Regions from separate parts of the Streptomyces sp. NPDC021080 genome, predicted to be linked through region 3. Evidence: riboswitches for the same ligand, from Rfam matches in the RefSeq annotation. Region 3 holds a riboswitch; each other region holds the start of a gene.
What was found. A riboswitch is a leader RNA that binds a small molecule or an ion and turns the genes downstream of it on or off. The one in region 3 is predicted to bind cyclic di-AMP.
Positions count from the first base shown of each region.

Region 1: another riboswitch for cyclic di-AMP. It lies ahead of ACH4S8_RS38795 (transglycosylase family protein); the one in region 3 lies ahead of ACH4S8_RS24295 (M23 family metallopeptidase).
Region 2: another riboswitch for cyclic di-AMP. It lies ahead of ACH4S8_RS07095 (NlpC/P60 family protein); the one in region 3 lies ahead of ACH4S8_RS24295 (M23 family metallopeptidase).

Region 1 is NZ_JBIRQM010000022.1:25,631-35,361, reverse strand. Features, by position in the region: gene ACH4S8_RS38815 (exopolyphosphatase) at 1-239, opposite strand, end outside; gene ACH4S8_RS38810 (DUF501 domain-containing protein) at 236-907, opposite strand; gene ACH4S8_RS38805 (septum formation initiator family protein) at 947-1,423, opposite strand; gene eno (phosphopyruvate hydratase) at 1,542-2,828, opposite strand; gene ACH4S8_RS38795 (transglycosylase family protein) at 3,169-3,867, opposite strand; cyclic di-AMP (ydaO/yuaA leader) riboswitch at 3,872-4,065, opposite strand; gene ACH4S8_RS38790 (transglycosylase family protein) at 4,252-5,190, opposite strand; gene ACH4S8_RS38785 (cytochrome P450) at 5,438-6,709, opposite strand; gene ACH4S8_RS38780 (nucleoside triphosphate pyrophosphohydrolase) at 7,093-8,160, opposite strand; gene ACH4S8_RS38775 (SurA N-terminal domain-containing protein) at 8,386-9,045, opposite strand; gene ACH4S8_RS38770 (glycoside hydrolase domain-containing protein) at 9,277-9,731, opposite strand, start outside.
Region 2 is NZ_JBIRQM010000002.1:685,446-695,176, reverse strand. Features, by position in the region: gene ACH4S8_RS07115 (beta-glucanase) at 60-764, shown strand; gene ACH4S8_RS07110 (hypothetical protein) at 893-1,066, shown strand; gene ACH4S8_RS07105 (alpha/beta hydrolase) at 1,262-1,990, shown strand; gene ACH4S8_RS07100 (hypothetical protein) at 2,001-2,225, opposite strand; cyclic di-AMP (ydaO/yuaA leader) riboswitch at 2,736-2,906, shown strand; gene ACH4S8_RS07095 (NlpC/P60 family protein) at 2,914-4,893, shown strand; gene ACH4S8_RS07090 (hypothetical protein) at 4,966-5,283, opposite strand; gene ACH4S8_RS07085 (PadR family transcriptional regulator) at 5,461-5,991, shown strand; gene ACH4S8_RS07080 (DUF2306 domain-containing protein) at 6,080-7,255, shown strand; gene ACH4S8_RS07075 (hypothetical protein) at 7,367-8,389, shown strand; gene ACH4S8_RS07070 (hypothetical protein) at 8,616-9,308, shown strand; gene ACH4S8_RS07065 (PP2C family protein-serine/threonine phosphatase) at 9,564-9,731, opposite strand, start outside.
Region 3 is NZ_JBIRQM010000009.1:376,501-386,231, forward strand. Features, by position in the region: gene ACH4S8_RS24255 (DEAD/DEAH box helicase) at 1-485, shown strand, start outside; gene ACH4S8_RS24260 (amino acid permease) at 741-2,276, shown strand; tRNA gene ACH4S8_RS24265 (tRNA-Lys) at 2,399-2,471, shown strand; gene ribA (GTP cyclohydrolase II) at 2,530-3,174, opposite strand; gene ACH4S8_RS24275 (MarR family winged helix-turn-helix transcriptional regulator) at 3,322-3,831, opposite strand; gene ACH4S8_RS24280 (dihydrofolate reductase family protein) at 3,912-5,054, shown strand; tRNA gene ACH4S8_RS24285 (tRNA-Met) at 5,138-5,211, shown strand; gene ACH4S8_RS24290 (PP2C family protein-serine/threonine phosphatase) at 5,387-6,577, shown strand; cyclic di-AMP (ydaO/yuaA leader) riboswitch at 6,881-7,037, shown strand; gene ACH4S8_RS24295 (M23 family metallopeptidase) at 7,049-8,083, shown strand; gene ACH4S8_RS24300 (aldo/keto reductase) at 8,298-9,242, shown strand; gene ACH4S8_RS24305 (PrsW family intramembrane metalloprotease) at 9,307-9,731, opposite strand, start outside.

The sequences.
Region 1 (9,731 bases), on a different contig from region 3:
ACGAAGCGCAGCCGCTCCGCGCCGTGCTCCTCGATGGCCTCGGCGTACGCGTGGCAGGCGGCGAAGGTCCGCTCCAGCGCCTCGGGGGCGAGCCGGCCGGTGCGGTCGACTCCCTGGCCGAGCCGGACGATGGTCATCCGCCGGTCCAGGTCGGTGAGTTCACCCGTGCGCGGGTCCGCGTCGGCCACCAGGAGCCGGATGGAGTTCGTACCGCAGTCGACGGCGGCGACGCGGGTCACCGGCCGTCCTCACCGGACTCGGAGGACTCGCCGGGTTCGGTGGACTCGGCGGACTCGGCGGACTCGGCGGACTCGGCAGGCTTGAAGGCGAAGTGGCCGGCGTCGGCGCCCTCTCCGGTCGTCTCCACCTGCCACCCGTCGCCGGACGGCGGTCCGGCCTGGGTGACGCAGGCGCCCTTGCGCCACCACTCGGGCAGCATCGCGATGGCCTCGTCGCCGAGCGGGTTGACGCCCGGTCCCGCGGCCAGCGAGTGGGCCACCAGGACGTGCAGGCACTTCACCCGGTCCGGCATGCCGCCCGCGCTCGGGAAGCCCTCCAGGACCTCGATGGCGTCACGGCGCGCGATGTAGTCCTCGTGGGCGGCGCGGTAGGCCGCGGCCAGTTCGGGGTCGGTGGCCAGCCGCTCGGTCATCTCCTTCATGACCCCGTTGGCCTCCAGCGTCCCGATCGCGGACGCGGCCCGCGGGCACGTCAGGTAGTACGTGGTCGGGAACGGCGTGCCGTCGGGGAGGCGGGGCGCCGTCTCCACCACGTCCGGCTGGCCGCAGGGGCAGCGGTGCACGATCGCGCGCAGTCCGCGCGGCGGCCGGCCGAGCTGCTGCTTGAAGGCCTCGACGTCGGCGTCGGTGGGCTCGGTGCGCGGGGTGGTGGGCGGTGGCGTTTCCATGCCGTGAGTCACGTGTCTTTCTGGTCAGTTCATGGGTCGTCACTGGTCGGCGGCGTCGGATCTGTCCACGCCGTCCCAGACGTCGGTGTACCAGGGGCGGTCGGCGGCGCCCCGTTCGGCACGGGCCTGCTTCGCGGCGTCCGGGTCGATCACGACATAGCCGGTCTCGCCCGGCATCACGTAGTGCAGCCGCTGCCGGATCTGCTGCTTCGCGTACGCGTCGTCCTGCCAGCGCGCCTTGAGGTCGCGCAGCTGCTCGACCCGCTGCCGGGCCTGGTCCCGCTGCCGCTCCAGGTCGCCGATCTGGGCGCGCTGGGAGACGTACTGCCGCATCGGGTACGCGAGGGCGACGATCAGGGAGCACAGGACCATGGCGAGCAGCGCGGCCCGGCCGGTCAGCCGGGAGCGGCGCGCCTGCCGCTTGGTCTGGGAGCGGTAGACCCGGGCCGCCGTCTGCTCGCCGAGCAGCTTCAGCCGGGTCGAGGTGGAGAACCGGTCCCGGTCCTTCACGGCCATGAGTCCCGCCTCCCCAGTACTGGCCCGTCGTACGGGCCCGTCACGTGCGTACGTCCCCGCACACGGTACGGGACCGGGTACGGGGACGTACGAAAGGACGCTTCCTGAGCCGTACGGGTCAGCCCTTGAAGCGGGGGAACGCCGAGCGGCCGGCGTAGACCGCGGCGTCGTCGAGGATCTCCTCGATGCGCAGCAGCTGGTTGTACTTGGCGACGCGGTCCGAGCGGGCCGGGGCGCCGGTCTTGATCTGGCCGCAGTTCACGGCGACCGCGAGGTCGGCGATGGTGACGTCCTCGGTCTCGCCGGAGCGGTGGGACATCATGCACTTGAAGCCGTTGCGCTGGGCCAGCTCGACGGCGTCCAGGGTCTCGGTCAGCGAACCGATCTGGTTGACCTTGACGAGCAGGGCGTTGGCGGAGCCCTCCTCGATGCCGCGGGCCAGACGCTCCGGGTTGGTGACGAAGAGGTCGTCGCCGACGATCTGGACCTTGTCGCCCAGCTTGTCGGTGATGACCTTCCAGCCGGCCCAGTCGTCCTCGTACAGCGGGTCCTCGATGGAGACGAGCGGGTACGCGGAGACGAGCTCCTCGTAGTACTCGGTCATCTCGGCGGCCGAGCGGGACTTGCCCTCGAACTCGTACTTGCCGTCCTTGTAGAACTCGGACGCGGCGACGTCGAGGGCGAGCGCGATCTGCTCGCCGGGGACGTAACCGGCCTGCTTGATGGCCTCGACGATGAGGTCGAGGGCGGCGCGGTTGGACTCCAGGTTCGGGGCGAAGCCGCCCTCGTCGCCGAGGCCGGTCGACAGGCCCTTGGTCTTCAGCACCTTCTTGAGGGTGTGGTAGACCTCGGCGCCCCAGCGCAGCGCCTCGGAGAAGGACTCCGCGCCGATCGGGGCGATCATGAACTCCTGGATGTCCACGTTGGAGTCGGCGTGCGAGCCGCCGTTCAGGATGTTCATCATCGGAACGGGCAGCAGGTGCGCGTTCGGTCCGCCCAGGTAGCGGAAGAGCGGCAGGTCGGACGCCTCGGAGGCGGCGTGCGCGACGGCGAGCGAGACGCCGAGGATGGCGTTGGCGCCGAGCGAGCCCTTGTTGTCGGTGGCGTCCAGGTCGAACATCGCCTGGTCGATCAGGCGCTGCTCGGTGGCGTCGTAGCCGACGAGCTCCGGGCCGATCTGCTCGATGACGGCGAGGACGGCCTTCTCGACACCCTTGCCCTGGTAGCGGTTGGGGTCACCGTCGCGGAGCTCGATGGCCTCGAAGGCTCCGGTGGAGGCACCGGACGGAACGGCGGCACGACCCGTGCTGCCGTCGTCGAGGCCGACCTCGACCTCGACCGTGGGGTTGCCTCGGGAGTCCAGGATTTCCCGGGCTACGACGACGTCGATGGACGGCACGAGCATCTCCTTATGGGATGTGACGCGGTACGCGGGGCTCGGCAGCCCCGCGGGATGAGCCTAACCGGCTCACGGGGATCGGCCAGCGATCGACCGCCCCTCGAACGGACTGAGCCTACATATTGTTCCTGAACGGAACAAAAAAAGAAATAAAAAACCCCGCTCCGGCACGTGCGGGGGAACACGCGCCGGAGCGGGGAGCCCGTGGGGACGGGGAACCTCGGCGGGCTTCCGGTGACGGAGGCCGCGCGAGGGAGCTGTCTTCCGGCCGGGTGACGCGGCACGGTGCCGGGATCACGGCCACCTTCCGCCGAAGGTGGCCGGGCCGACCGGCGTGCCGCACCGCTCAGCGCAGGTGCAGCTGCTGGCCCGGGTAGATGAAGTCGGCGTCGGCGACGATGCCGTGGTTCAGCTTGAACAGGTGCTGCCAGCTACCCTTGACGTGCTTCTTCTCGGCGATCGAGCTGAGGGTGTCGCCCTTGACGACCTTGTACTCGCCGTCGCCCTTCTTGACCTTCTTGCCGGTCGGCGTGGTGACGGTCTTCTGGACGGCGGGACGCTCCGCGGAACGGGCGGCGTGCTGCTCCGTCGTACGGGTGGCGGGGGCGCTCTGCGAGGCGCTCGGCGAGGAGGACGTCGACGGGGCCGCGGGGGCCGAGCCGCCGGCGTACGGGGTGCTCGACAGGCCGACGCCGCAGGTCGGCCAGGCACCCTTGCCCTGCGCGGCGAGGACCTTCTCGCCGATGGCGATCTGCTGCGACTTCGAGGCCTGGTCGGCACTCGAGGCGTAGGCGGTGCCGCCGTACGCGGCCCAGGTGGAGGACGAGAACTGCAGGCCGCCGTAGTAGCCGTTGCCGGTGTTGATCGACCAGTTGCCGCCGGACTCGCACTGGGCGACCGCGTCCCACTCGGAGGCGGTGGCGGCGGAGGCGCTGCCGGCCGCCATCAGCGGCGCGGCGATGGCGACACCGGTGACACCGGCGAGCGTGGCGACACGGGTGGCCTTGTTCGGACGGCGGTGCTTGCCCTTGCCGGAAAACAGCATGGAGTGATCCCCTCACCGACGCCTGCGAGGTGAGCTGTCGGGTTCGGGCCGGTTGAGTTGCCCGGCCACGCGCCTTCGGTCCTGTCTCCAGGACGCCCGGTGCGCGGCTTCACCCCAAGCCGTTCCCGGATGTCTCTCGACTCCCGGGCCCGGCGCTTACCTTGGGTCCCCCGCTCCTGCCGACGGCGCATGACGCGACGACTGTTCCCGTACGGCCGTTGGCAGGATTCGGCGTTGCGACCGTCGGGGCCCGCTGTGGCGAGCGGTCACGACCGTAAGCAGTCGATCCGCGGAAATTCAAAGACGATCAGGGCTTCTGAGACCCATCTCTCACTTGCGCCAAATGGGACATTCCACAGCGAACCATGACGCGAACTCCCGCTGCTACTGGGCCTCTTCGGCGACGACCGCAATGCTCCGACCAGGGACGACGAGGCCCGGACCACTGTCGGCCGCGGCCGTGTCCGCGGTGGGCACGTCGTCCCACACGTTGTCGAGGGTGCCGGAGGCGTCCCAGATGCTGCCGAGGACCTTCGCGGCGTACGAGTCGTCGACGGTCGCGCTCGGGGCGCTCGCGGCATGCCGCCCGGCGGAGTTGTCGGTGCCACCACCGGTCGCGTTCTCGGCGGCTTCCCCGCCGCGGTGCCGCCCGGTGCCGCTGCTCGGCGCGGCGGAGGCGCCCGAAGAGGCATCTTCCTGGCCGGACTTGGCCGATTTGTCGCTCTTGTCGCCCTTCGCGCCCGAGTCGTCCGAACCCTGCGAGGCGCTGGGGGTCGCACTGCTGCCGGCCGCGCCCGAGGAGTCACTCGAAGAGGTCGAACCAGACGAATCGGCTGAAGCCGACGCACTGGGCGAAGTCGCCAAACCGGATGAAACGTAGGAACTGGAGTCGTCCGCGGTGTCCGACGAGTCGCCGGCCACGCCCGTGTCGACACTGATCTCGCCCGAGCCCTTGCTGAGCCCGGAGAGCGGCCCGCAGGTCGGCCAGGCCTTGAGGCCCTGGTCGGCGAGCACCTTCTCGGCGACGGCTATCTGCTGCGAGCGGCTGGCCTGGTCGGCACTCGGGGCGTACTCGAGGCCGCCGTGCGCCTCCCAGTTCTCCTGGTCGAGCTGAAGGCCGCCGTAGTAGCCGTTGCCCTGGTTGGCGCTCCAGGCGCCACCGCTCTCGCACTGTGCCACGCGGTCCCAGGTGGACCCGTCGGCCGCGCTCGCGCTCGCCGCGGCGAGCAACGGGATGGCGATCGCCGATCCGGTCACTCCTGCGGCGACGATGAGCGCCGGGGCCTGACGAGGGCGACGGTGACGGCCGTTCCCGGAGAGCATGCGAAAGCCTTTCGAGCGACAGCGGGGAGCACGTGACTCCTGCTAAGTGGGAAGTGCAGGTGCCGCGTTGATGGGTGAACGTAGCCGCAGTCGAACGCTGGTTACAAGTCGATGCAGTACAGATCACGCGAAGATCACAGATTTGATGGACCGTCACGTTCCGGTAGCCGTGGGAGCGCTGTTTCCGGTATGCGGAAGGATCAATTCGGCCGGGGCGGCGAAGGGTCGGCGATGAGCCGATCAAGGCCTATTTGACCGGGGTGAACTCCACCGGAAGTGTGCGCAATCCACGCATAATGAGGCCCCCGCGCCAGCGCAAATCGGCCGATTCTCCGGCGAGTTGGATGTCGGGAAGGCGGCCCAGGAGCGTAGCGAGCGCGGTCTGCCCCTCCAGCCGGGCGAGCGGCGCACCCAGGCAGTAGTGGATGCCGTGGCCGTAACCCAAGTGCTGAAGGTCACGTCGCGAGAGATCGAGCGTGTCCGGATCCTGGAAGCGTTCGGGGTCCCGGTCCGCGGCGGCGAGGACCACCAGCACGGGGTCGCCGGCCGCGATGTCCTGCCCGCCGATCCGTACGTCCTCGGTCGCGAACCGCCAGGTGGCCAGTTCCACGGGCCCGTCGTAGCGCAGGAGTTCCTCGACCCCCGTCTCCAGCAGCCCGCTCTCCCCGGCCGCGAGGGAGGCCTGGAGCCGCTCCCGCTGCCCGGGGTGGGTGAGCAGGGCGTGCATCCCGTTCCCGATGAGATTGACCGTGGTCTCGAACCCGGCGAAGAGCAGGATGAAGGCCATCGCCGCGGCCTCGTTCTCGGTGAGGTGCTCGCCGTGGTCGGAGGCGCGGATGAGCCCGGAGATGAGGTCCTCGCCGGGCTCGGGCTCCGCGGTCAGCGCCTCGCGCTTGCGGTGGATCAGTTCGGCGAGATATCCGCGCATCTTCTTCACGGACCGGGCGACCCCGCCCCGCGGCCCGCCGCCGTGCCGGATCATCATGCCCGCCCAGTCCCGGAAGTCGTCCTGGTCCTCGCGCGGGACGCCGAGCAGGTCGCAGATGGCGTAGATGGGGAGCGGGAAGGCGAACTCGTGGATGAGGTCGGCGGAACCCCGGGCCGCGAACCCGTCGATGAGCTGATCCGTCAGCTCCTGCACCCGCGGCGCGAATTCGGCCACGCGCCGGGGTGTGAACGCCTTGCTGACGAGCCGCCGCAGCCGGGTGTGGTCCGGCGGATCGATGTTCAGCAGGTGCGTCATCAGCTCGGCCTTGCGCTCCCCGGGAATCCCGGTCCGGCCCTTCGCGTGCTCGGGCTCGTCGTGATGCGCGGGGTTCTTGGACAGCCTCTGGTCGGCGAGCGTCTGCTTGGCGTCGGCGTACCGCGTGACGAGCCAGGCCTCCACCCCGCTGGGCAGCCGTGTGCGGTGCACGGGCGCGTTCTCCCTGAGCCAGGCGTAGGCCGGGTAGGGATCGGTGGCGAACTCCCAGGTGAAGAGTTCGGGGGCGGCGCTGGAGGAGGTCTCGTGCTCGGTCACTCCTCGACGGTATCCGCAGGGGGTGACGGCCTCTTGGCCGCAGGGGCGCGGGGGTCTGCCGCTTCCGGCCCGCAGAGAGGCGCGGGCGGCAGGGCGCGGGCGTCGAGGCGCAGGCAGCGGGGCGCGGGCAGTGGGGCGCGGGCGTCGAGGCGCAGGCAGCGGGCAGCGGCTCCCGGACCGCAGAGGGCGGCGCCCTCCGGGCCACGACGCCCGCAGGACGCGCTGCCCTCCCTGTCGCGGTGTCCGCAGGAGCCGACACCCCGACCGCTCGGACCGCCCGGCGTCCTGCCGTCCTCGTCGCCGGGCTCGTCGCCGGGCTCGTCTTCGTCCCGGCCCTGGGCGTCGTTGTCGGCTTCGTCGCCGGGCTCGCCCTCGTCCCCTCCCTAGGCGTCGTCCTCGTTCTCGTCCTCGTCCTCGTCCTGGAGGGTGTCCTCCTCGTCGGCGTGTCCGTGGCCCTCGACGTCCCCGTGGGGCTCCGCGACGCCCTCCGCCCCGCGGATCGCGTCGCGGTACGTGCGCGCCGCCGCCCGCAGTGCCGCCTCGGGGTCGACGCCCTCGGCCTCGGCACGGACGGCCATCGCCAGCAGTTCGTACCCCACTCCCTCCCCCGCGGGCAGCGGAACGTCAAGTCCCGCTGTGCGCGCCCGGGACGAGAGCTTGGCCGCCAGGGCGAGGCCCGGCTGGCCGAGCGGGACGCCCTCGGTGACGGAGCTGCGCCGCTTCTCCTCGGCCTTGGTGCGCAGCCAGTGCTCCTTGACCTCCTCGGGCGTGGTGGCCGTCTCGTCGCCGAAGACATGGGGGTGCCGGTGGATCAGCTTGGCGACGATCCCACCGGCCACGTCGTCGACGGAGAACGGAGCCTCCGGGTCGTCCTCGGCGATCCGGGAGTGGAACACGACCTGGAGCAGGACGTCACCGAGCTCCTCGCGCAACTCGTCCCGGTCGCCTTCCTCGATGGCCTCGACGAGTTCGTACGCCTCCTCCAGGCCGTACTTCGCCAGGCCCTCGTGCGTCTGCCGGGACGACCAGGGGCACTCGGCGCGGATGCGGTCCATCACCTGCACGAGGTCGAGCAGACGGGCGCCCGGCAGGTCGTACGAGGCGGGCAGCAGCTCCAGGTCCGGCATCCGTATGCGGCCGGAGCCCGCCAGGCGGGCCAGACCGTCGGTGAGCCGGGCATCGCCCTCGCCGGTGGCGACGACGACCACCGTGCGGCCGCCGGCGCAGGCGTCCACCAGTTCCCGTGCGGCCGGGGACTCCTCGTGGACCCTGATGCCGGCCTCGCGCAGATACGGCACCTGCGGGTGCGCGCCGTCCGAGCACAGCACCCGGTCGGCGCCGTGCAGCGCCTGCCAGGCCTGCCAGGACAGCAGGCCGGGCGCGACACGGTGGCTGGTGGTGAGCAGGACGATACGGCCGGAGCCGGTGTCACTCACGTCGGCGTCGCTCACGCCGCCCGCGGTCGCGCCGACGGCGCCCGGCTCGGCAGCGGCATCGCCTTCGGCGGTCACATCGGCTGCGGTCCGCTCACTGCCCTGAGCGGCCCCCGTCGGTTCACTGGTTGCGTTCACCCCTCGAACGTAACCCACGCCGCCGACACCCCCGGAGTTGTCCACAGACCCCGGGGAAGCAGCCGCCCCGCCGTTTCGCCGCCGCGCGCCGACGGGCTAGGCGGGCTAGGCGGGCTGCTGGCTCGCCGCCGCGGAGACCTCGCGCAGCCAGGGCGTCTTCGCGTCGACGCGGCTGCTCCTCTGGACGTCCCAGGTGCCGTAGCGCGGGTTCAGGTCGACGTGGAGTTCCTTGGACGCGGCGGACATCGCCTTCCAGAAGGCGGCCTTGCCGTCGGTGGTGTTCATGTCGATGCCGAGCGCGACGGCGAGCTTGCGGGCCTCGATCTCGGTGCGCAGGCTGTCGTCGAGACGCTTGGGCGCCACGCCGTAGTTCGACAGCCAGGCCGTCTCCAGCGCCTTCGAACCGCCGGCCTGCTGTTCGAGGGCCGAGCGCATCTGCTGGGTGTCCTTGCGGGTGACGGTCACGCCTGCGTTCCCGGCCGCCCGGTCCAGGACCCGGTCCAGGACCAGGCCGTGCAGGGTGTCACGGGTGAGGGTGCCGGTGCTCGCGACCACCTGCGCGTACTGGGCGTCGTCCTTGCTGGCGGCCCGCTGTGCCGAGCGCACCTCGTCCACCCGGCTCTCGAGCTGCGAAACGGTGATCCGGCTGCCGCCGACGACGGCCGCCGCGCCCGGATGGGCATCGCTGCCGCAGCCGGTGAGCAAGGGGGCCGCGGCGACGATCGCGGCGGAGAGGACGAGCGCGGTGCGACGGCGGCGGTGCAAGGAAGCCTCCCGAGGAGATTGTGCGACGGTGCACAAAGTCTTGCGGTGATCGATGGTAGGCAGTGGCCCGCCTCTCGGCCAGCCATTCGACCAACGATTCACGACGACTTCAGGCACCACCGGGCGAGCCTCGCCTCGCGGAACGGCCGCGGTCCGCCCGTACGGGTGACCACGGCCGGCCGGTCGTCCGATCGACCCGCCGTGGCCGTCCCCGGCGCGGGCGTCCGCGCGTCAGCCGGTGATGGCGACCGGCGCGTCCCAGGCGTCGCGGTCCACGGTGATCGTGACGCCGCCGATGGTCTCCTTGCTGTTGACCATGTACTGGTGGGCACGGCTGTGGCCGGTGAACTGGGTGGCGCCCCAAGGCCAGTCGGTGGTCGTGGTGTTCGTCTTGTCCCACAGCGCGTACCAGAGGTTGCCCGGCAGGTCCGTCTTGTCGGCCGCGGTCGCGACGGCCTTGGCGCTGGAGCTGGTGAAGCCGTAGTACCCGGAGCGGTACGTCTTGGCGCGCAGGGCCTTGTCGAAGGCGCGCACATAGGTGAGCACGGCGTCGTTGCAGGCCTTGTTCGTGAGGTCGTACGACTCCATGTCGAGGTAGACCGGGCTGCCGGCCTTCATGCCGAGGGCGGCGGCCTTGGCGACCGCGTCCGCTCCGTCGGACGCGCCCATGGACGCGGCGGTCGAGG
Region 2 (9,731 bases), on a different contig from region 3:
GTCGGTGTCTTGGGGACAACCTGGGCGTACGCGCAACGCCGTCATCGAGGAGTGCCGCCGTGTCCGATGTCGTCTTCACAGCGGATTTCGCCTCGCCCCGGCAATGGGTCGCCGGCCATTCCTGGGCCTATCCCGACGGCGGTCCGGTCAACCCGGACGACGGCAAACTCGACCATCTGGTGACCGACCCCGCCTACTGCCGGACGGGCCGTTTCCGGGCCACCCGGCGACCGGACGGTGACTGGGACGCGGGCCTCCTTACCACCGAGGGCAGCGCGGACGGCTTCATGGTCCGTACGGGAGACGTGCTGGAGACGCGGGTCAAGCTGCCGACGGTGACCGGCGCCTGGCCGGCCGTCTGGACGTGGCGGGACGGCGGTCAGGAGATCGACGTCTTCGAGTACCACCCCGACAACCCGGACCTGCTCGAACTGTCCAACCACGTGCGCAACACGCACCGTTACCACCGGCACCAGGACATCGCGCCGGGTGCCTGGGTCGACTTCAAGGTGGAGTTCGGCGCCCACCGCGTCGTGTGGTGGGTCAACGGAGTCCAGGCCTTCGACGACCGCCGCGGAGTGGGCAGGTCCTGGCACGCCTATCTCATCGTCAACCTGTCCGTGTGCGCCGGGCGTTACCACCCGCCGCCGCCCCCCGAGGTGTCGGAGATGGACTTCGAGGTGGCCCGTCTGACGGTCCGCAGGCCCCCGGCCGGCGGGCCCTTCCCCGCGACGGTGGAGTACGAGGCAGGTCTTCTCGATTGACGCGCATCGTGAACCCCGACCGGGAACCGGGCCTCGGCAGGTGCATCCGCCGAGGCCCTCGGCGCGGAAGTACGGCATCAGAAGCGACGCTGCGCTCGTGCGCGTCGCGCCGACAGGTGCCGAGGGTCATGCCGAATCCGCAGCCGGGGCGGGACGTCCCCGAGACCGCCTATGTCAGTCACGTCGGCAACTGCCGTACGTGCCAACGGGAGTCGGGACGCTGCCCGCAGGCCACCCGCCTCTGGCGTTTCTACCAGGAATGGCGCAACAACTACCGGGCCCGGCCCGAGGACGACGACTGACGGCGCGGACCGGGGACGGGCCGCCGTCGCCGCGTACGATCTGCCCGCCTGCCGGTGACCGGTAACCGGCGGTCGCTGGGCGGTGGCCGGTGGCCGGTGGTCACCGTCCGGTGAGACGATCCCTCCTCACGGTCCGGTGCGAGGCGTCGAGAAGCGCCGTGAAGGTGGAGAGGTGTCATGCGAGACTCTGTGCGGATGTCCGCCGATGACGTGTCCCGGCCCGCGGCGGCCGGCGCCCCCGCGGCGCTGCGGCCGTGCCGTGCCGTCCGTCCGGACGCGGCCCCGGCGCGTGCCGCCGTACTGATCCTGCACGGTGGCGCCGCGGACAGCAAAGCCCCGTTGCGGCCGTGGAACGTCGCACGCGCACGGATGCGGCCCTTCGCGCGCTCCGTGACGCGGGCCCTGCCGGACGAGGACACCTTCGTCGGGCAGGTGCGCTACCGCTACCGGGGATGGAACGGCGCGGACGCCGATCCCGTCGCCGACGTCCTGCGGGCACTGGACGAACTCACCCGACTGGTGGGGGAGGTACCGGTCGTGCTCGTGGGCCACTCGATGGGCGGGCGCGCCGCCCTGCGGGCCGCGGCCGCGCCGCAGGTCCGGGCCGTGGTGGCGCTGGCGCCCTGGTGCCCGGAGGGTGAGCCGGTCGCCCACCTCCGGGACAGGCGCGTGATCGTGCTGCACGGCGACCGGGACCGCGTGACCGATCCGGCGGAGTCGTTCGCGTTCGTCCGCCGGGCCGTGGAGGCGGGCTCCTCCGCGAGCGCCGTACGGGTCGCGGGCGGTGACCACGCGATGCTCCGGCGCGCGCGGACCTGGCATCGGGCCACGGGAGAGGCGGTCGCCGATCTGGTGACCCGGATCGCCGCCGGACTCGACCCGCTCCCCGCCGAACGGCCGGGCGGGGAGCCCGGCGTTCTCTAGCGCCGCGGTATCAGGGAGTGTCGAGCCGGTCGTCGGGGTCCGGAGTGGGGGAGAAGGGGCGCCGGGAGCCGGACGTCGGCCGGGCGGCGGACGTGGGAAGCGGGGCGCCCGTCGACGGATCCCAGCTCAGGATCCACTCGAAGTCGCGTTGCAGCCGACGGGCTTCGCTGCGCACGAGCGTCGGTATGTCGCCGCGTTCGGAGATCAGTTGGGCATAGATCGGCGCATCGTGCACGTGGGGATCCTCGACTCGCTCTGGTGGTCTGACGTGCCTCGACGGTACGGCCGGGGCGTGGCCGCAGCGGTCATCCGGCCAGCTCGGCCAGAACCGGTCAAGGTGTGACAGGCGGGCGCCGTCCATGTCGAACGACATGTCAGGGAACGCCAGTTCTGTGCACACTTCCGACACATCCGCGACGGCCGGGTGTCCGACCGGCGGGTCGGGGCGAACCGGGACGGGCCGGGACCGTCGGTGCGGACGGGAATCGGGACGGAACGCATCGCACCACCGGACGGGATTCGGAACCGGGCCCGGACGGGGAATCGGTGCCGGATCGCCCCAACGCGCGTGCTCAGCCGCCTTTTCGAGCACGGCGTGTGTCCTCGCCGTCGCGCTGCGGGGTGGTGCGACGAAGGTCACGAAAATGTATCGGACATCTGGGACGTGGATCTTCACATCGGGTGCACAACATGGCTAAGTTGGCGACCGGGTCGCCCGATTCCCTCCGGCGGAGTTCGCCGGGCGGTGCGCCCTCCGCCGAGTCCTGCTGTCCGCGCGGCAGCGGGAGCCGGGGACCCACCGAACCTGGGGTGAATCGACCAACTGTCTTACGGGGCAGGGGTCGTAGGGCATACCTTCCGGAATCGTCCGCCCGAACCCGACAGCTAACCCGGTAGGCGGACGACGGAAGGAGCACCACTCCATGGCGCCGGAACGCACCCCGCCCAGCGGCGAAGAAGTCGCCCGACGGCTCTCGTCCCTCTACGACCAGGCGGAGCTCGCCACCGGTAACTTCAACGGGACCCGCGCCTCGGCGAATCTCAGTCGCGGGCCGGGCCGACGGGGTTCCGGCCGGGGAGGCGGGAGTTCCGAACCTGCCCAGGAAGACCTGATGCGGCAGTGGTTCGACGGGGCGCGGTCCCGTTACGGACCCTCGGCCCCGGCCGCGCTTCCGGCCGACCGGCTGCCGGACCGCGGCGGCGCAGGCGCCCGTCCGAAGGAGGGCGCGCGAGGTTCCAAGGGGTCCTCGGACCTTCCGACGGTGTACGAGCTGGAGCAGATCATCCGGCCCGTCGCCGAGCTGACCGCGGCCCCGATGCGGGAGCTGACCGCAGGACCCGCTTCGGAATCCGCCGCGCGCCCCGCCCTGGAACTGACCGCGGGTCCGGGGGCCGAGGCCATGACCGGTGGCGCCCCGGCGGTGCCGGGAGCCGGGACGGCGGTCCGCGCGGCACTTCCGGCGGGGGCCGCCTCGGCCGCCCCGTCGCAGAAGTCCCCGCTGCACGACAGGAAGCAGACGGCCCGCCGCAAGATCGCCGCCGCGCAGGAGCTGATGTCGCGGCACGCGGCACGGCAGAGCATGCCCGTCGCGCAGGCGCCGACGGTGGAGTACCGGCCGGCGCAGGAACCCCGGCTCCCGTCCTTCGCGCCGACTGCCCCGTCCGCCGCGTTCCCGCCGGCTTCTCAGGCGCCCGCGTTCCCGCCGGCGCCCCAGCGCACGGCGTACGAACAGGCGCCCCAGCCGACCGCGTTCCAGACGGGCTCGATGCCCCAGGTCTTCGAGACGGGGTCGATGCCCCAGGTCTTCGAGACGGGGTCCATGCCCCGCGCGTACCAGTCGGCGCCCCCGCCGACCGCGTTCCAGCAGGCGCCCCAGCCGACCGCGTTCGAGACGGGCTCGATGCCGCAGGTCTTCGAGACGGGGTCGATGCCCCAGGTCTTCGAGACGGGGTCCATGCCCCGTGCGTACGAACCGGCGCCCCCGGCCGCGGAGTACAAGTCGGTGCTCCTGCCCCTCTCGTACGAGGTGCCGGCCCCGGCCCCCGAGACCAGATCGGTTCTTCTCCCGCTCTCGTACGAGACGGCGACCCGACCCAGCGGGTATCAGCCGGCTCCGACGCCTCCGGTGAGCGAGCCGGTGCCCCAGCCCCTTGCTTACGAGTCCGCGCCCCAGCCCCCCGCGTACGAGTCCGCGCCCCGGGCCGCCGCCTACCCCTCGGCCCCCGTGCCCCCGGTGAGCGAACCGGCCCCCCAGGCCCCCGGTCCGGTCGCGTACCGGTCGGCTCCCATGCCCCCGATGAGCGAGCCCGCGCCCCCTGCCCCCGCGTACGAGCCCCGCGCGGCCGCCTACCCGTCGGCTCCCATGCCCCCCGCGAACGAGCCCGCGGTGCCCCCGGCGCCGCCCGCCGAGGACGCCTGGCGGCAGTCGTTGCGGCAGACCGGGGGGCAGCAGGCGTGGCCGGCCGCCCCCGGGGCCGTCGACACGAATCCGGGGTTCGACATCGACAGCCTCGTCGCCGCCGCCCCGCCGGTCGTGGGACACGACAGCCGGGCCGCGGAGGCGGTCGCCTTCGCCCGTGCGCAGGTGGGCAGGCCGTGCGTGTGGGGTGCCTCCGGACCCGGTTCGTACGACCCCTCCGGTCTCACCCAGGCGGCCTGGAAGAGCACCGGGGTCATGCTCCCGCGTGCGATCGAGGACCAGGCGCGGATCGGCCCGGCGATCGACCTGACCGCCATCCAGCCCGGGGACCTGGTCTTCTTCCACGCCAACGTGAGCCACGTCGGTCTCTACGCGGGCGACGGCATGATGGTCCACGCGCCGAGCCCCGGAGCGCGGATCACCGAGGAGTCGGTCGAGTACGCCGGGCGGGCGGCCATCCACAGCGTCGTACGGCCGGTCTGAGTCCCGCGGTCGTCTCGGGCGCGACGGCGTCCGGGGGCCGCGGTCGTCCGCGGGAGCGCCGGGCCGGCCGCCTCAGAATTCCCGGTCGATCCCGGTGACGGCGGCAGGTCCCAGCGGGGCGTCGTCGGCGGACAGACCGCTGTCCCGGAGAGCGCCGGAGACGAGCCGTACGGCCTCGGCCTCGGCGCTTCTGCGGTCCGCCGCCTCGACCTCGAGCCGGACGGAGAACCTGTTGCCCTCGTCGACGGTCAGCAGGCTCAGCTCCTCGCTCTCGCCCAGGTCCGTGTTCTGCGGGTCCTGAGGGCGAAGCCTGCGTTCCACGTCGGCACGGGAGGCGTCTGGCAGGCCGTGGACGAACGTCCCGGGAACGGTGATGACGTAGGTGGTCACAGGAACTCCTCGTGCGGGCGGCGCGCGGACCTGAAGCGCGCTCGGCTGGGTGATCGCCCGTATACCCCGCATTGTGCCGGGCATCCGGATCTTCTTCGCGTCGGGCGGAGCCGCCGTGCGGTGACCGTGTCCGGCGGTCCCCGCCGCCCGGTGATCGCGTGGCGATACGGTCCCCCCATGGCTGACGCTAGGTTGACCACCGCCTCGTATCTCGTCCTCGGCATCATCGACAAGCTGGGCGAGGCCAGCGCGTACGACGTGAAAGGGGAGGCGGCGCGGACGATCGCGCCCTTCTGGTCGGTGCCGCACGCGCAGGTGTACGCGCAGTGCGACCGCCTCCTCGACGCCGGGCTCCTGTCCCGGGTGCGGCAGGAGAGCGGTCGCAACCGCAGGGTGCTGACGCTGACGGAGCAGGGCAGGGCGGCCCTGCGGGGGTGGCTGGACGACCCGGCGTTCGTCCCGGTGGAGGCCCGGGAGCGCGGCATCCTCAAGCTGTGGTTCGGCGGCCGGCCCGACGTCCTCGCTCCCGTGCAGCACGAGGAGCACCGCCGCACCCTGGGCGAGTACGAGGAACTCGCCGGGACGGTCGGGGACTTGCTCACGCGCGGGCAACGGGACGCGCTGGAGTTCGGCATCCGCTACGAGCGGATGATGATCGACTTCTGGCAATGGGTGCAGCACCGGGACGAGGGCGCGACAGACCGTTGACCCCGGCGGTGGACGGCCCTACCGTCTCGATAGTCCAAACGAGACTATCGAGGGCCGGGTCGGTCGCGGCCACGAGCAGGGAGTCGTCGTGCGTCGTCCAACGGGCACCACCTGGCGCCGCCTCGCCGTCATCGCCGTGTCGGCCGTGTGCGTGGGCTACGCGCCGATCGCGATGACCGAGCTGTGGCCGTACGCGCGCCCCGGCGCACCGGCGTACGGCGAGTGGATCCTGGCCCACGTGGTCTCGCCGCGGTACGTGGCCGACGCGCTGGCCACCCGGATCGGTCCGTACCGCCACAGCCTCGTACCGATGATCGTGCACTCCGTGCTCGGCGGTGTGCTCATGCTGCTGGGCCCCGCGCAGGTGATCACCGCCGTGCGCAGGCGCGTGCGGCTCCACCGGGCGCTCGGGGTCCTCTTCGCGGTCACCGTGTACGCCTCGATGGCGGGCGCCGGGATCTACCTGGCGCGCACGGCGCCCGAGGACGCCTTCAGCGGCGCCGCCTTCTGGATCGTGCTCGCGACCATCCTCCTGGGCACCGTCATGAGCGTCACGTTCGGTGTGCTCGCCGCCGTCGGCGGATTCCCCGACCTGCACCAGCGCTGGATGCTGCTCTGCTACGGCTTCCTGCTGACCGCCCCGCTGCTCCGGTTCGAGTGGGGCGGCCTGCCGCTGATCCTGCCCGGACTGTCCATGGCCGAGATCAACCAGCTGGCCACCATGCACCTGGGGTCCGTCGTCGCCTTCGGCGCCCTGATCGCCTCGCGCTCCCTCGACCGGCGCAGGACGGTCGCCGGGGTGTCCGGGTCCTGGGCGCCCGTGCCCGTCCTGGTCCTCGCCCACCTGGCCGGGGCCGCCGCGCTGGCCTGGATCACGCGCGCCTCGCTCGCGCACGGCAGCCAGGGGCGCCGGCTCCTGCTCGCCTATGCCCTGCCGTACGCCGTCACGTACGCGCTGACGGCCCTGCGCGCGAGCCGCGCAGGGCGGGAGGGGCGTCTCTGGGCGCGCGAGGAGTGGCGGCTGCACTGGGTGGCCCTGTGTCTGGCGCCGGTCCTGTCGGTCGGGGCCGCTCCGCTCTTCGAACGGTCCCTGGGACTCGACGGGCTCACGGCCCTGGCCGCGGGGGTGGCGATCGGCTGCGGCGTGATGGCGGTCACGGCGACCCTGACCGTGAGCGTACGCGTCATGTACGCGCGGGAGGTCCTCAAGAGGGCCGTGCCCGCGCCCGGTTCGGCCGCCCGGCTCTCCGCGCCGGTCCCGTAGCTCCTCGTCCGCCGGCGGACGGTGCTCCTCGGCCGCCGCCTCCGGCATCGGCGCGCCCTCCCGGCCCTCTCGCTCACCTCGTCGTGCTTCCCGCCCGGAAACGGAATTCCCATGCCGAACGCATCCGACCCGCCCCCGCCCGACGACGCCTCGGGGCACCCGCGACAGGCTCCGCCCGGTGTGCCGGAGCGGCCGGGGGCCAAGGAGCCCCACGACGTGTCCGGGGCGTCGGACGGGCTCCCGAGCCTGCCGGGAGGCGCTGCCGGGTCCCTCCCGACGGGCGGGCGGCCCCTGACCGCGGGAGTGGCGATGCTGGCCGTCGCGGTCGCCGTGGTCAGTCTTCTTGTCGGCGGCCTGCTGGCGGCCGTGGCCCTCACGGGACATGTCTTCGGCGCGTGGCGCTCCCCCGAGTCGCTGACTCCGGGGCTGATCGGCGCGGCCATGCTCGGTACCGCGCCGGGGCTGTTCGCGGTGAGCCGGGCCCGTGCCTGGCACGAGGTCCGCTCGCTCGTCCACCCGCTGGCCGTGGTCCTCTTCGGGCTGTTCACGGTGAGCGTGCTCGACGCGGGGCATCTGTACATCGCCCGGGGCGGCCCCGTCGTCCCGGTGCTGTTCAGCCTCGGCTGGCTCTTCGTCCTCGGCGCGCTGTGCGTGTGCGCCCTGATCGCGCTGGTCGGGCAGTACCGCACCCCTGGCCGGCCGCCCGGTCCGAGCGGCGCGCCGCTGCCCGCCTGGTCGAAACCGGCGCTGGCGGTGCTCGGTTCGGCGTGGCTCGGCATCGGCACGGGGTTGCTGGTCCGGCCCGGCTTCTGGGCCGGCTTCGTGCCGTGGAGCGTCAACCGTATCGACGCGCAGGCGCTCGGGGTGTGGGCACTGGCCCTCGGCGTCGGTGTTCTCGGCGCGCTGGCCGAGGACGACCTCGGCCGCACCGGCCCGGCCCTGATCGCCCTGCCGGGCACGGCCGTCGCCGTGACCGTCGTGCTGGTCTGCCGCGCCGGTGCCGTCGCCTGGGCCTCCGGCCCCGCCCTGTGCCTCGTCGCCATGGTGGCCGGGCTCCTGCTGGCCGGCCTCAGCGGGCGCCTCCTGTCGGCGAGGTCCGCCGGGGCGCAACCCCCGCAGATCTCCGGGACGTGAGGGCCGAAGACGTCAACTCTCCTATTGATGGGTGTATTTGACGAACAGTCACTGCGATGTTTCGGTCGGTTCGTTTCGTGAACGGCGCGGACGGGGGCTTCGCTGCCGACTCCCGGAAACGTTGTCCACGTCATCTGTTCCGGACGGAGGCAGGGCCGCGGTCCGTACCAGGGCGGCAGGATACGAGGCGCTGACAGACGGGAACGTTGCCGGGGGTGGTACGGGTATGCGCCGGTGGGGTCGTCCTCCGGCCGTCCAGGAGTCGGACCTGACGGCGTACCTGCGGAGCACGGTGTGGGGGCCCGCCGAGTTCGTCGGATGGCCGCCCCGGCGGCTGGTGGGGGAGGGGATTCTCGTCGGGGGGCTCGGGGCCGGGTCGATCGTGGGGGCCGGGGCCGTCGGCGACCGCACCGGGGTGCCGGTACTGGCCAGCGGTGAGGCCGGGCTCGTGTGCGCCGGGGTCCTCGTCCTGCACCTGGTGTTCCTGCGGTCGGGGCGGGCGCTGGTCGGCATCGTCGCCCTGCTCGGCGTGTGTCTCGCCCTCCAGGCCCCGCAGGCCGCGGCGGACGTGGTGCCGGTGGACGGGGAGCGGGTGGCGCCCATGGTCGTCATGTCCGTCGAGGGCGGCGGACGGGGGAGCACGGGCCGCGCCCGCTACCTCTGCTCGGTGGTCGCCCGGGACGGCGCCCCGTTCAAGGTCCGCGTCCGGCGGGGCTGCGGGCGGACCACCCGGCCGGGGGACGTGCTCGCCGTCGTCTACGACCCGGCGGGGCGGATGCCGCCGCGGGCCCTGGCCACGGGGCCGGTGCGGTCGGGGCCGCTGCGCGCGCTGGCCGCCCTGGCCGCGGCGCTCGTCGCCGCCTGTGCGCTCGCGGTCGTCCGCTCCCACCGGCTCACCCTGTCGGCCTCCACGACGTGATGCCGGCCGGCGGCCACGGCCTGCCGACAGCGAAGGTCGCCCGGGGCCTCGGTCTGCCGGTGGCCGCGGGGGCGTCGGCCGCGGTGGGGCGTCAGGTGCGGGGGCCTGCGCTCCCGGTCGGTTGTCAGCCGCGGGGCGCCGATGGCCACGGGGGTCTGGCCCGGGTCGCCTGGCGGCCGTGGGAGCGTCGGCCGCGGGCGCCTGCGGGCTCCGGCGGCCGGCAGCGCGGTGGCCGCCGCCGCTCGCCGGGCGCGCTCACAGCGGGAGGATCACCAGGGCCGTGTCGTCGGTGACGCCGGCGGGCGGGAGCAGGTCCGACAGCAGGGCGTCGGCGAGGGCCTCGTGCTCGGCCTCCCGGTGGTGGGTCAGCGCGGTGGCCAGGCGTCCGAGGCTCGTGTCGATGTCCTCGCGACGGCGTTCGAT
Region 3 (9,731 bases):
ACCGCGATGACCGTGGCGGCCGTTCTTTCGAGCGTCGTGACGACAACCGTGGTGGCGGCTTCCGTCGCGATGACAACCGTGGTGGTGGCTTCAACCGCGATGACCGTGGCGGCCGTTCTTTCGAGCGTCGTGACGACAACCGTGGTGGCGGCTTCCGTCGCGATGACAACCGTGGTGGCGGTTTCAACCGCGATGACCGTGGCGGCCGTTCTTTCGAGCGTCGTGACGACAACCGTGGTGGCGGCTTCAACCGCGACGACCGTGGCGGCCGTTCCTTCGAGCGCCGTGACGAGCGCGGTGGCCACCGGGGCAGCGACCGTCCCTTCAACCGCGACCGTCAGGGCGACCGTCCCGCGGGCGGTGGCTTCCGCTCCGGCCACGACCGTCCGGCCGCCCGTCGTGACGACCACCGCACGACCGGCACCGGCACCGGCACCGGTTCGTTCCGCCGCGACGAGAAGCCGCGCTGGAAGCGCAACGGCTGACGCGATCTGACGTGAAACGTCGAGGGCCCGTACGACTTCGGTCGTACGGGCCCTTCGCGTTGCCGGGGTAGTCCGTGCGGCCCGGATCAAAGCGCTGACCTGCCCGAGGGACCACGGGAAGGGGCCGCTCGCGGCGCACGGCGCCGACAGCGGTCGTAGACAGGGAATCGGCGGCAGGGCCGCAGGGGCATTTTCTGGCCAAGGTGACACCCCTTCGGTGCATGTCATGTGCGCGGCGAGGGAATCGCTGGGGGCATGACAGATGACGCCAGAGTGACTGGGCTGTCGGACGAAGAGCGGCTGGCCCAGCTCGGCTACACGCAGGTTCTCGCCCGCCGCATGTCGGCGTTCTCCAACTACGCGGTCTCCTTCACGATCATCTCGGTCCTGTCGGGCTGCCTGACGCTGTATCAGTTCGGCATGAACACCGGCGGTCCCGCCGTGATCACCTGGGGCTGGGTCGCGGTCGGACTGATGACCCTGTTCGTCGGCCTCGCGATGGCCGAGATCTGCTCGGCCTATCCGACGTCCGCCGGGCTGTACTTCTGGGCGCACCGGCTCGCCCCGGAGCGCACCGCGGCGGCCTGGGCGTGGTTCACCGGCTGGTTCAACGTCCTCGGCCAGGTCGCGGTGACCGCCGGCATCGACTTCGGCGCGGCGCTGTTCCTCGGCGCCTACCTGAACCTCCAGTTCGACTTCGAGGTGACGCCGGGCCGCACGATCCTCCTGTTCACCGCGATCCTGATCCTGCACGGTCTCCTCAACACCTTCGGCGTGGGGATCGTCGCGCTCCTCAACAGCATCAGCGTGTGGTGGCACGTCGTCGGCGTCGCCGTCATCGTCGGCGCGCTGACCTTCGCGCCGGACCACCACCAGTCGGCCGGCTTCGTGTTCACGAAGTTCGTGAACCACACGGGCTGGGGCAGCGGGGTCTACGTGGTCCTCGTCGGACTCCTCATGGCCCAGTACACGTTCACCGGGTACGACGCCTCCGCCCACATGACGGAGGAGACCCACGACGCCTCCACGGCCGGGCCGAAGGGCATCGTGCGCTCGATCTGGACCTCGTGGATCGCCGGCTTCGTCCTGCTCCTCGGCTTCACCTTCGCCATCCAGTCCTACGACAAGGAGCTGGGCTCGGCGACGGGCGCGCCCCCGGCGCAGATCCTGCTGGACGCGCTCGGGGCGACGGCCGGCAAGCTCCTGCTGCTCGTCGTGATCGGCGCCCAGCTGTTCTGCGGCATGGCGTCCGTGACCGCCAACAGCCGTATGATCTACGCCTTTTCGCGTGACGGCGCGCTGCCGTTCTCCTCGGTGTGGCACACGGTGCACCCGCGCACGCGGACCCCGGTGGCGGCCGTCTGGCTGGCCGCGCTGGGCGCTCTCGTGCTCGGCCTGCCGTACCTCATCAACTACGCGGCCTACGCGGCCGTGACGTCGATCGCGGTGATCGGCCTCTACGTCGCCTACGTCATCCCGACCCTGCTGCGGGTGCGCAAGGGCGACGCCTTCGAGCGCGGGCCCTGGCATCTGGGCCGCTGGTCCCGTCCCGTCGGGGTCGTCGCGGTCGTCTGGGTGGCCGTCATCACCCTCCTGTTCATGCTGCCCCAGGTCTCCCCGGTCACCTGGGAGACGTTCAACTACGCCCCGGTCGCCGTCCTCGCCGTCCTCGGATTCGCCGCGGCCTGGTGGCTGGCCTCGGCCCGGCACTGGTTCCTCAACCCCGAACACCAGCGCACGATCGCGCGGGAAGCCGCCCGCAAGGGTGCACCCGAACCGGTCGATCCCTGACCTTGAGGGCCTGCTGTGTGGCCGGGTCCCCCGATACCCGATCGGAGTCCCGGCCACGTCCCGCTATGCTCGGGGATGCATCGGAGCGCTCCGGTGCGCCGTGCCGGTGTTTTCCGGTTCGGGGACCCTTAGCTCAATTGGCAGAGCAGTGGACTTTTAATCCATTGGTTGTGGGTTCGAGTCCCACAGGGTCTACGCGAAAGCCCCCGGTTCAGAGGTGATCTGAGCCGGGGGCTTGTTTCGTTCCCGGGTGTCAGCCCGCCGAGAGGGGCGTCAGGGCGGTGAGTTCCCCCAGCGGCAGCGTGTGCTGGGTCTGGAGGACCTTGGCGCGCAGGTAGCGGACGTTGTGGGCGGTGGTGAAGACGCCCGTCGGCACGCGGTGGGCGACCGTGACGCCGAGTTCGCGGAGCTGTTCGGCCTTGTCCGGGTTGTTGGAGAGCAGGTCCAGGGAGTCGATGCCGAGGGCCTGGAGCATCTGGGCGGCCGCCGTGTAGTCGCGGTCGTCCTCGGGCAGGCCGAGGGCCGCGTTGGCGGCGTAGGTGTCGAGGCCCTGGTCCTGGAGGGCGTACGCGTCGAGCTTGTTGTAGAGGCCGATGCCGCGGCCCTCCTGGCGCAGGTACAGCAGGACGCCGCCGCGGTCCGCGATCCGCTCCACCGCCTCGCGCAGCTGGGGACCGCAGTCGCAGCGGGCCGAGCCGAACACGTCGCCGGTCAGGCACTCGGAGTGCAGCCGCACCAGCGGGTTCGGGCCGGGCTCGCCGAGGACGACGGCCAGATGCTCCTTGCCGTCGTCGAGGCCGTGGAAGGTCACGAGTTCGGCGTCGACGGAGTAGCCGTCGCCGAAGCGCAGGGGTACGCGGACGCGGGTGCGCACGGTGGCGGTGGGGTGGTCGCGCATGGTGTCTCTCCGTCCGGCGGGTTCGTACGGGGCTGTGCTTCAGATTTGAAGCACAGCCACGGAACGAGACACTACATCTGCTTCAAACTTCAAGCAATGGGGTTCACGGGTTCACGGGTTCAGGGGTTCACGCACCCCCCGAGCGCCTCACGAGGAGCAGGAACGCCGCCGCCACGGCAGGTCTTCCCCGGGAGCCCCGGGATCCCCGCTCTGGATGGCCCGGGTGATGGTGGCGCAGATCTCCTCCAGCTGACCCACCTGCTCGGGGGTCAGATGGTCGAAGACCGCCGCCCGTACCGTCTCGACGTGGGCGGGCGCCACCCGCTCCAGGAGGGTCATGCCCGCGTCGGTGAGGACGGCCATGTGCCCGCGCTTGTCGGTGGGGCAGCCCTCGCGCCGTACCGTGCCGTCCTTCTCCAGCCGCGCCACCGCGTACGTCAGCCGGCTGCGGGTGATCTTCAGGGCCTCGGCGAGGTCGGTCATCCGCAGCCGCCGGTCCGGCGCCTCGGACAGCCGGGACAGGATGGAGTAGTAAAGGTGGGGCATCCCCGCCTCCGACTGCAGCCGTCGGTCGATGGCGTCCGCCAGGAGGGAGGTCGCGGAGATGTACGAGCGCCAGGCGCGCTGTTCGGCGGCGGAGAGCCAGCGGGTCGTCATGAGACCAGTCTAGGTATTGTTTAAAACTTGAACCACTGCACTTGAACCCCTGTGCGCGTGTGACCGGAGGATGCGTCCCGATGCCCCGTCCCTACGTCCTGCTGTCCGCCGCCGTCTCCCTCGACGGCTTCCTGGACGACACCGGCCCCGAGCGGCTGCTGCTCTCGGGCCCGGCCGACTTCGACCGGGTCGACGAGGTGCGGGCGTCCAGCGACGCGATCCTGGTGGGCGCCGGCACGCTGCGCACCGACAACCCGCGGCTCCTGGTCAACTCCGCCGAACGGCGGGCGGCCCGTGTCGCCTCCGGCCGCCCCGAGTACCCCCTGAAGGTCACGGTCAGCGGCTCCGGCGAGCTGGACCCGAAGGCGCAGTTCTGGCACACCGGAGGCGAGAAGGTCGTCTACACGACGGACGCGGGCGCGCGGCGGGCGTCCGCCCTGCTGGCCGGACTCGTCGGCGTCGACGTCGTGCCGACCGGACCCGAACTCGACTGGCGCGTGCTGCTGGAGCACCTGCACGACGTACGGGGCGTGCGCCGCCTCATGGTCGAAGGGGGCGGCAAGGTCCACACCCAGCTCGTGCGCGAACAGCTCGCCGACGAACTGCAGCTCGCCGTCGCCCCGCTGTTCGTCGGGCAGCCGGACGCGCCGCGGCTGTTCGGACCCGGGGCGTACCCGCTGGGCCGGATGCGGCTCGCCGAGACCCGGCCCGTCGGCGACGTCGTGCTCATCCGGTACGTTCCCACCGCGCCCGGCACCGGCCCGCTCGCCTGCGCGGCGGACCGGCGGTGGCTGGAGCTCGCCTGCGAGCTGGCCGAACTGTGCCCGCCGTCGAAGACCGCGTTCAGCGTGGGCGCCGTGGTGGTCGCGGCCGACGGGACCGAGCTGGCCCGGGGCCACTCCCGCGAGGGCGGCGACCCGGTCGTACATGCCGAGGAGGCCGCCCTCGCCAAGATCGACCCGGCCGATCCGCGGCTGGCCGCCGCCACCGTCTACAGCAGCCTGGAGCCGTGCGCCCACCGCGCCTCCCGGCCCGCGCCGTGCGCCCGGCTCATCCTGGACGCCGGGGTGCGGCGGGTCGTCACCGCCTGGCGCGAGCCCGACACCTTCGTCACGGACGCCGACGGGAACGGGGTCCTCGCCGCCGCCGGTGCCGAGGTCGTCGTCCTCCCCGAGTACGCGGACCGCGCCCAGGCCCCCAACCGGCATCTGCAGACCCGGTAGGGCCGGACGCGCGCGCCACCGCGGGGGCGGGACCAAACGGGTGTGCTTCGGGTCCCGCGGATGGCGTACACTGGTCTTAACGACGCGGGGTGGAGCAGCTCGGTAGCTCGCTGGGCTCATAACCCAGAGGTCGCAGGTTCAAATCCTGTCCCCGCTACTCAAGGCCAAGGGCCGGAACTCGGATTCACGAGTTCCGGCCCTTGGTGTTTGTCCGGCGCGCGTTTCCCCCTGCGTGGCCGGCCTGCTCCCGCGAGCTCTCCAGGCTTCATCCGTCCTCCCCCGGTCGGGCCACACCGGTCGCCCGCCGCTCCCGCACCGGTTCTTCTGGAGGGGTGGGGCAGCCAGGAGGTGAGCGGCGGACCGGACAGCTCCGTGACCGGTCCGACCGGCCGCCGCCCGGTGCCCGCGGGGCCCCGACCGCCGCGCCGCCCGGCCGGCCGGGCGGGGGTTCCCGCAGGATCGTGTGCGCCCGCGCCTTCGTCCGGATCCTGCCCGTGCTGCTCGTCGCCGCCGGGGTCGCCTACGACTACCTCACTCCGTCGGAATTCACCGCGGCCCCCCTCTTCACGGCCGCGCCCCTGGTCGCCGCGCCCCTCCACTCGCTGCGCGGCACCGTGCTCGCCGGTCTCCTCGCCGTCGGCGCGGTGCTCGCGGTCCACTGCGTGCTCGGCATCGTCCTGCACGTCGACGCGGTCACCGAGGTGGTCACCGTGGTGACCGCCGCCGTCCTCGCCGTCCTCATCAACCTCGTGGTCCGGCGCGGCGACGAACGGCTCGCCTCCGTCCGGGAGATCGCCGAGTACGCGCAGCGCGCCGTGCTGCCCGAGCCCGAGGCGCGGATCGCCGGGCTCGAGGTCGCGGCCCGCTACGAGGCGGCGCAGGAGGACGCGTTCATCGGCGGCGACCTGTACGCCGTGCAGGACTCCCCGCACGGCGTACGGCTGGTCGTCGGGGACGTACGGGGGAAGGGGATGGCCGCGGTGGCCGCCGTCGCGACGGCGGTCGGCGCGTTCCGGGAGGCGGCCGAACAGGAAGCGGGCCTGGAGGCCGTCGCCGGGCGCCTGGACCGGGCACTGACCCGGCCGGGCACCCGGCGCGACAGCGTCGAGGCGGTCGAGGGATTCACCACCGCCGTACTCGCCGAGATCCCGCACGGCGAGGAGGTCGTACGCGTCGTCAACCGCGGCCATCCGCCACCCCTGCTGCTGCGCCCCGACGGCACACTCGTCACCCTCTCCGCCGAGGCCTTCGCGCTGCCCCTCGGGATGGGCGAGCTGGGGACCTGGCCCGCGCCGACCGTGCGGGACCGCTTCCCGCGGGGAGCGACGCTGCTCCTGCACACCGACGGGCTGTCCGAGGCCCGCGACGCACGGGGGGAGTTCTTCGATCCGGCCGCCTGGCTGGCCGGGCGGGTCTTCCCCGGCCCCGACGCGCTGCTGACCGCGCTGTCCGAGGCGGTCCGCCGGCACACGGGCGGGGCGCTGACGGACGACATGGCGCTGCTCGCCGTCCGCCGCTCGTGACGGGTGTCGCCCGGCGGATTTCCGCGCGGTCCGGAAGGTTTCCCGCCCACCGTGCGACGGCCTTTTCGGGCTCGGTCACGAACGGTGATCGGACTGTGCCCCTCCGCATATCGACTGACATACCGTCAAGGAATCCTGTGTAGACGGCATGAGGTCAACTCGCCCGTTTTTCATCGGTCATGACCTCAAAGTCCAGACCGGAAGCCGTTAAAGATCAGTCAGAACGGCTTGGAATTCGGTGCCCGGGTCTATTAACGTTCGATAACGCAGCGCGGTCGTTACAGCCGTCACAAGAGGTGGCTCCGTGCGCACGCGCCGAATCCCGCAAGGGAACCGGGGACCCACCTCGTGGGGTGAATCGAGCGTAATCCGCCGTGGAGGCACGGTGGCAGTACGCCCGTAGGAGACCTTCCTGCTCCGAACCCGTCAGCTAACCCGGTAGGCGGCAAGGAAGGAAAGGAGTGCGCCCACGTGGCGTCCAACCGGCCCGCTCAGCCAACCTCGTTCGCGCCGAACGACACGCACACCTTCGGCTACGGCAAGGACGAGGAACCCTGGGAGGAGTGGAATCCCACCGCGGATTCCGTCGCTCCCGTCCGCGGCCGGCACCGCACGGGCAAGCAGCGCGGCGGAGGACTCGCCCGCAGCTCAACGGTTCTCGGCGTCGGTGTCATAGCCGCCGTCGGCGGGGGCGGCATCGCCAGCGCGGCTCCGGGCAAGGCGCCCGTCTCGATCTCGCTGCCCGACCTGTCGTCGGTCACCGCGTCGGCCAAGGCCCTGATATCGGACAGCGGATCCAGCACTCCCAAGGGCTCCACGACTCCGCTCACCAGCGCCGGTCTGACCAGCGCCGACACGGCCCACGGTGCCACCGACGCCGGCGAGGCGCTGCGCGACCGCATCATGCAGCAGGCCAAGTCGCAGCAGACCCGGGCCGACACCGCCACGCAGCAGGCCGCCCAGAACGCCGCCGCGAAGAAGGCCGTCGAAACCGCCGCCAAGCAGCAGGACGCGGCGGAGGCCAAGGCCGCCGCCGCGAAGCAGAAGGCGGAGGAGGAGGCCAAGGCGAAGGCCGAGAAGGAGCGCCTCGCCGAACTCGCCAAGAGCTACTCGCTGCCGACCTCCTCGTACACCCTGACCTCGCGCTTCGGTGAGGCCGGCTCGATGTGGTCCTCCGGCTACCACACCGGACTCGACTTCGCGGCGCCCACCGGCACGCTCATCAAGGCGATCCACAGCGGCACCGTCACCGAGGCCGGCTGGGCGGGCGCGTACGGCTACCGCACGATCCTCACCCTCGACGACGGTACGGAGCTCTGGTTCTGCCACCAGTCGTCGCTCAACGTCACCGTCGGCCAGAAGGTCGCCACGGGCGATGTCATCGGACGCGTGGGTGCGACGGGCAATGTCACCGGGCCGCACCTGCACCTCGAAGTGCACCCCGGCGGCGCCGCCACCGGCATCGACCCGATGGCCTGGCTCCAGAGCAAGGGCCTCAACCCCTGATCCCCGCGGGCTCCCGAGCCGCACGACGGTGACGGGCACGCGGACGGCCCCGGACGCGCGCCCCGCGCAGGTCCTCCCTGATCTCCGGTGGTCCTGACGTCAACCCCCCCGACGTCAGGGCTGCCGGTCAGGCATGTACGGACATCCGCGCGCCCTCGCCCCGGCCGAGGTGATTGTGGAATACATCCATCCGGTGCGGGTGTTGAGGCCGTACATGACTTCCCTTCGCAAGCTCGGTTCGTCCGACCTCGAGGTCTTCCCGCTCGCGCTCGGCGGCAACGTGTTCGGCTGGACGGCCGACGAGACCCGCTCCTTCGCCGTGCTCGACGCCTACGCGGCCGCCGGCGGCAACTTCCTCGACACGGCCGACTCCTACTCGAAGTGGGCCGAGGGCAACGAGGGCGGTGAGTCCGAGACCATCATCGGCAAGTGGCTGAAGACCCGCGGCAACCGCGACGACATCGTCGTCGCCACCAAGGTCAGTGAGCACCCCGCGTACCCGGGTCTGTCCGGTGCCACCATCAAGGCCGCGGCCGACGCCTCGCTGCGCCGCCTGGGCACCGACCGCATCGACCTCTACTACACGCACTTCGACAAGCCGGAGGTGCCGGTCGAAGAGATCATCGGCGCCCTCGACGAGCTGGTGACGGCCGGCAAGGTGCGGCACATCGCCGCCTCCAACATCTCCCCCGAGCGGCTGCGGGAGTCCCTGGAGTTCTCCGACCGCGAGGGCCTCGCGCGGTACGTCGCCCTCCAGCCCCACTACAACCTCGTCTCGCGCGACACCTACGAGGGCCCCCTGCGGGACACCGCCTCCCGGGCCGGTCTGGCGGCCGTCCCCTACTTCGCGCTCGCCGCCGGTTTCCTCACCGGCAAGTACCGCCCCGGCACGACGGTCGACTCGCCCCGGGCGGCCGGCGCGGCCAGGCACCTCGGCACGGAACGCGGGCCGCGGGTCCTCGCCGCCCTCGACGAGATCGCCGGGGCCCACGGCGTCGCCGTCCCGACGGTCGCCCTCGCCTGGCTGGCGGCGCAGCCGACGGTCGCGGCGCCGATCGCCTCCGCCCGCGCGGTCGAGCAGCTCCCGGCCCTGCTGGGGGTCGCGGACCTGGTGCTGACGGACGAGGAACTGACGCGCCTGTCGCGGGCGTCGGCGTAAGGGCCGGGCCGCCGGCGCGCGGCACCGGTGCCGTCCGCCGGTGCCGCGCCCGGTCCGTCCCTCGTCAGGAGCGGTACGGGTTGTACACGGGGTACGGCGCCGGCGCGGCCGTCCGTGCCGAGGGACCGTACGGCTGCGCGGGCGGGGTGTCGTACCCGTACCTGTGAGCCGGCCAGGGCGGCGGCGCGGGCAGTGGTGCCGTGAGGCGGGCCGCGTAGGCGAGGGCCGGACGGGCGATCTCCCGGCGGCGCCACAGCTCCTCCAGCAACTCGCGCTCCCGTACGACGAAGTCGGCGCCCGCCCGTCCCCGGCGCCCCCGGTGGCGCAGGAACGCCAGCGAGGTCGCGTACGCCTCGTACTCCGCCACCGAGCGGGCCGCGCCCTTGCCGAAGTGATGGCCGGCGTACTCGCGGGCGATCTGCCGCGCCCGCATCGAGCCGAGGGCCCACGGTTCGGCCGCGCCCAGCCATCCGGCGGCGGTGTACACGG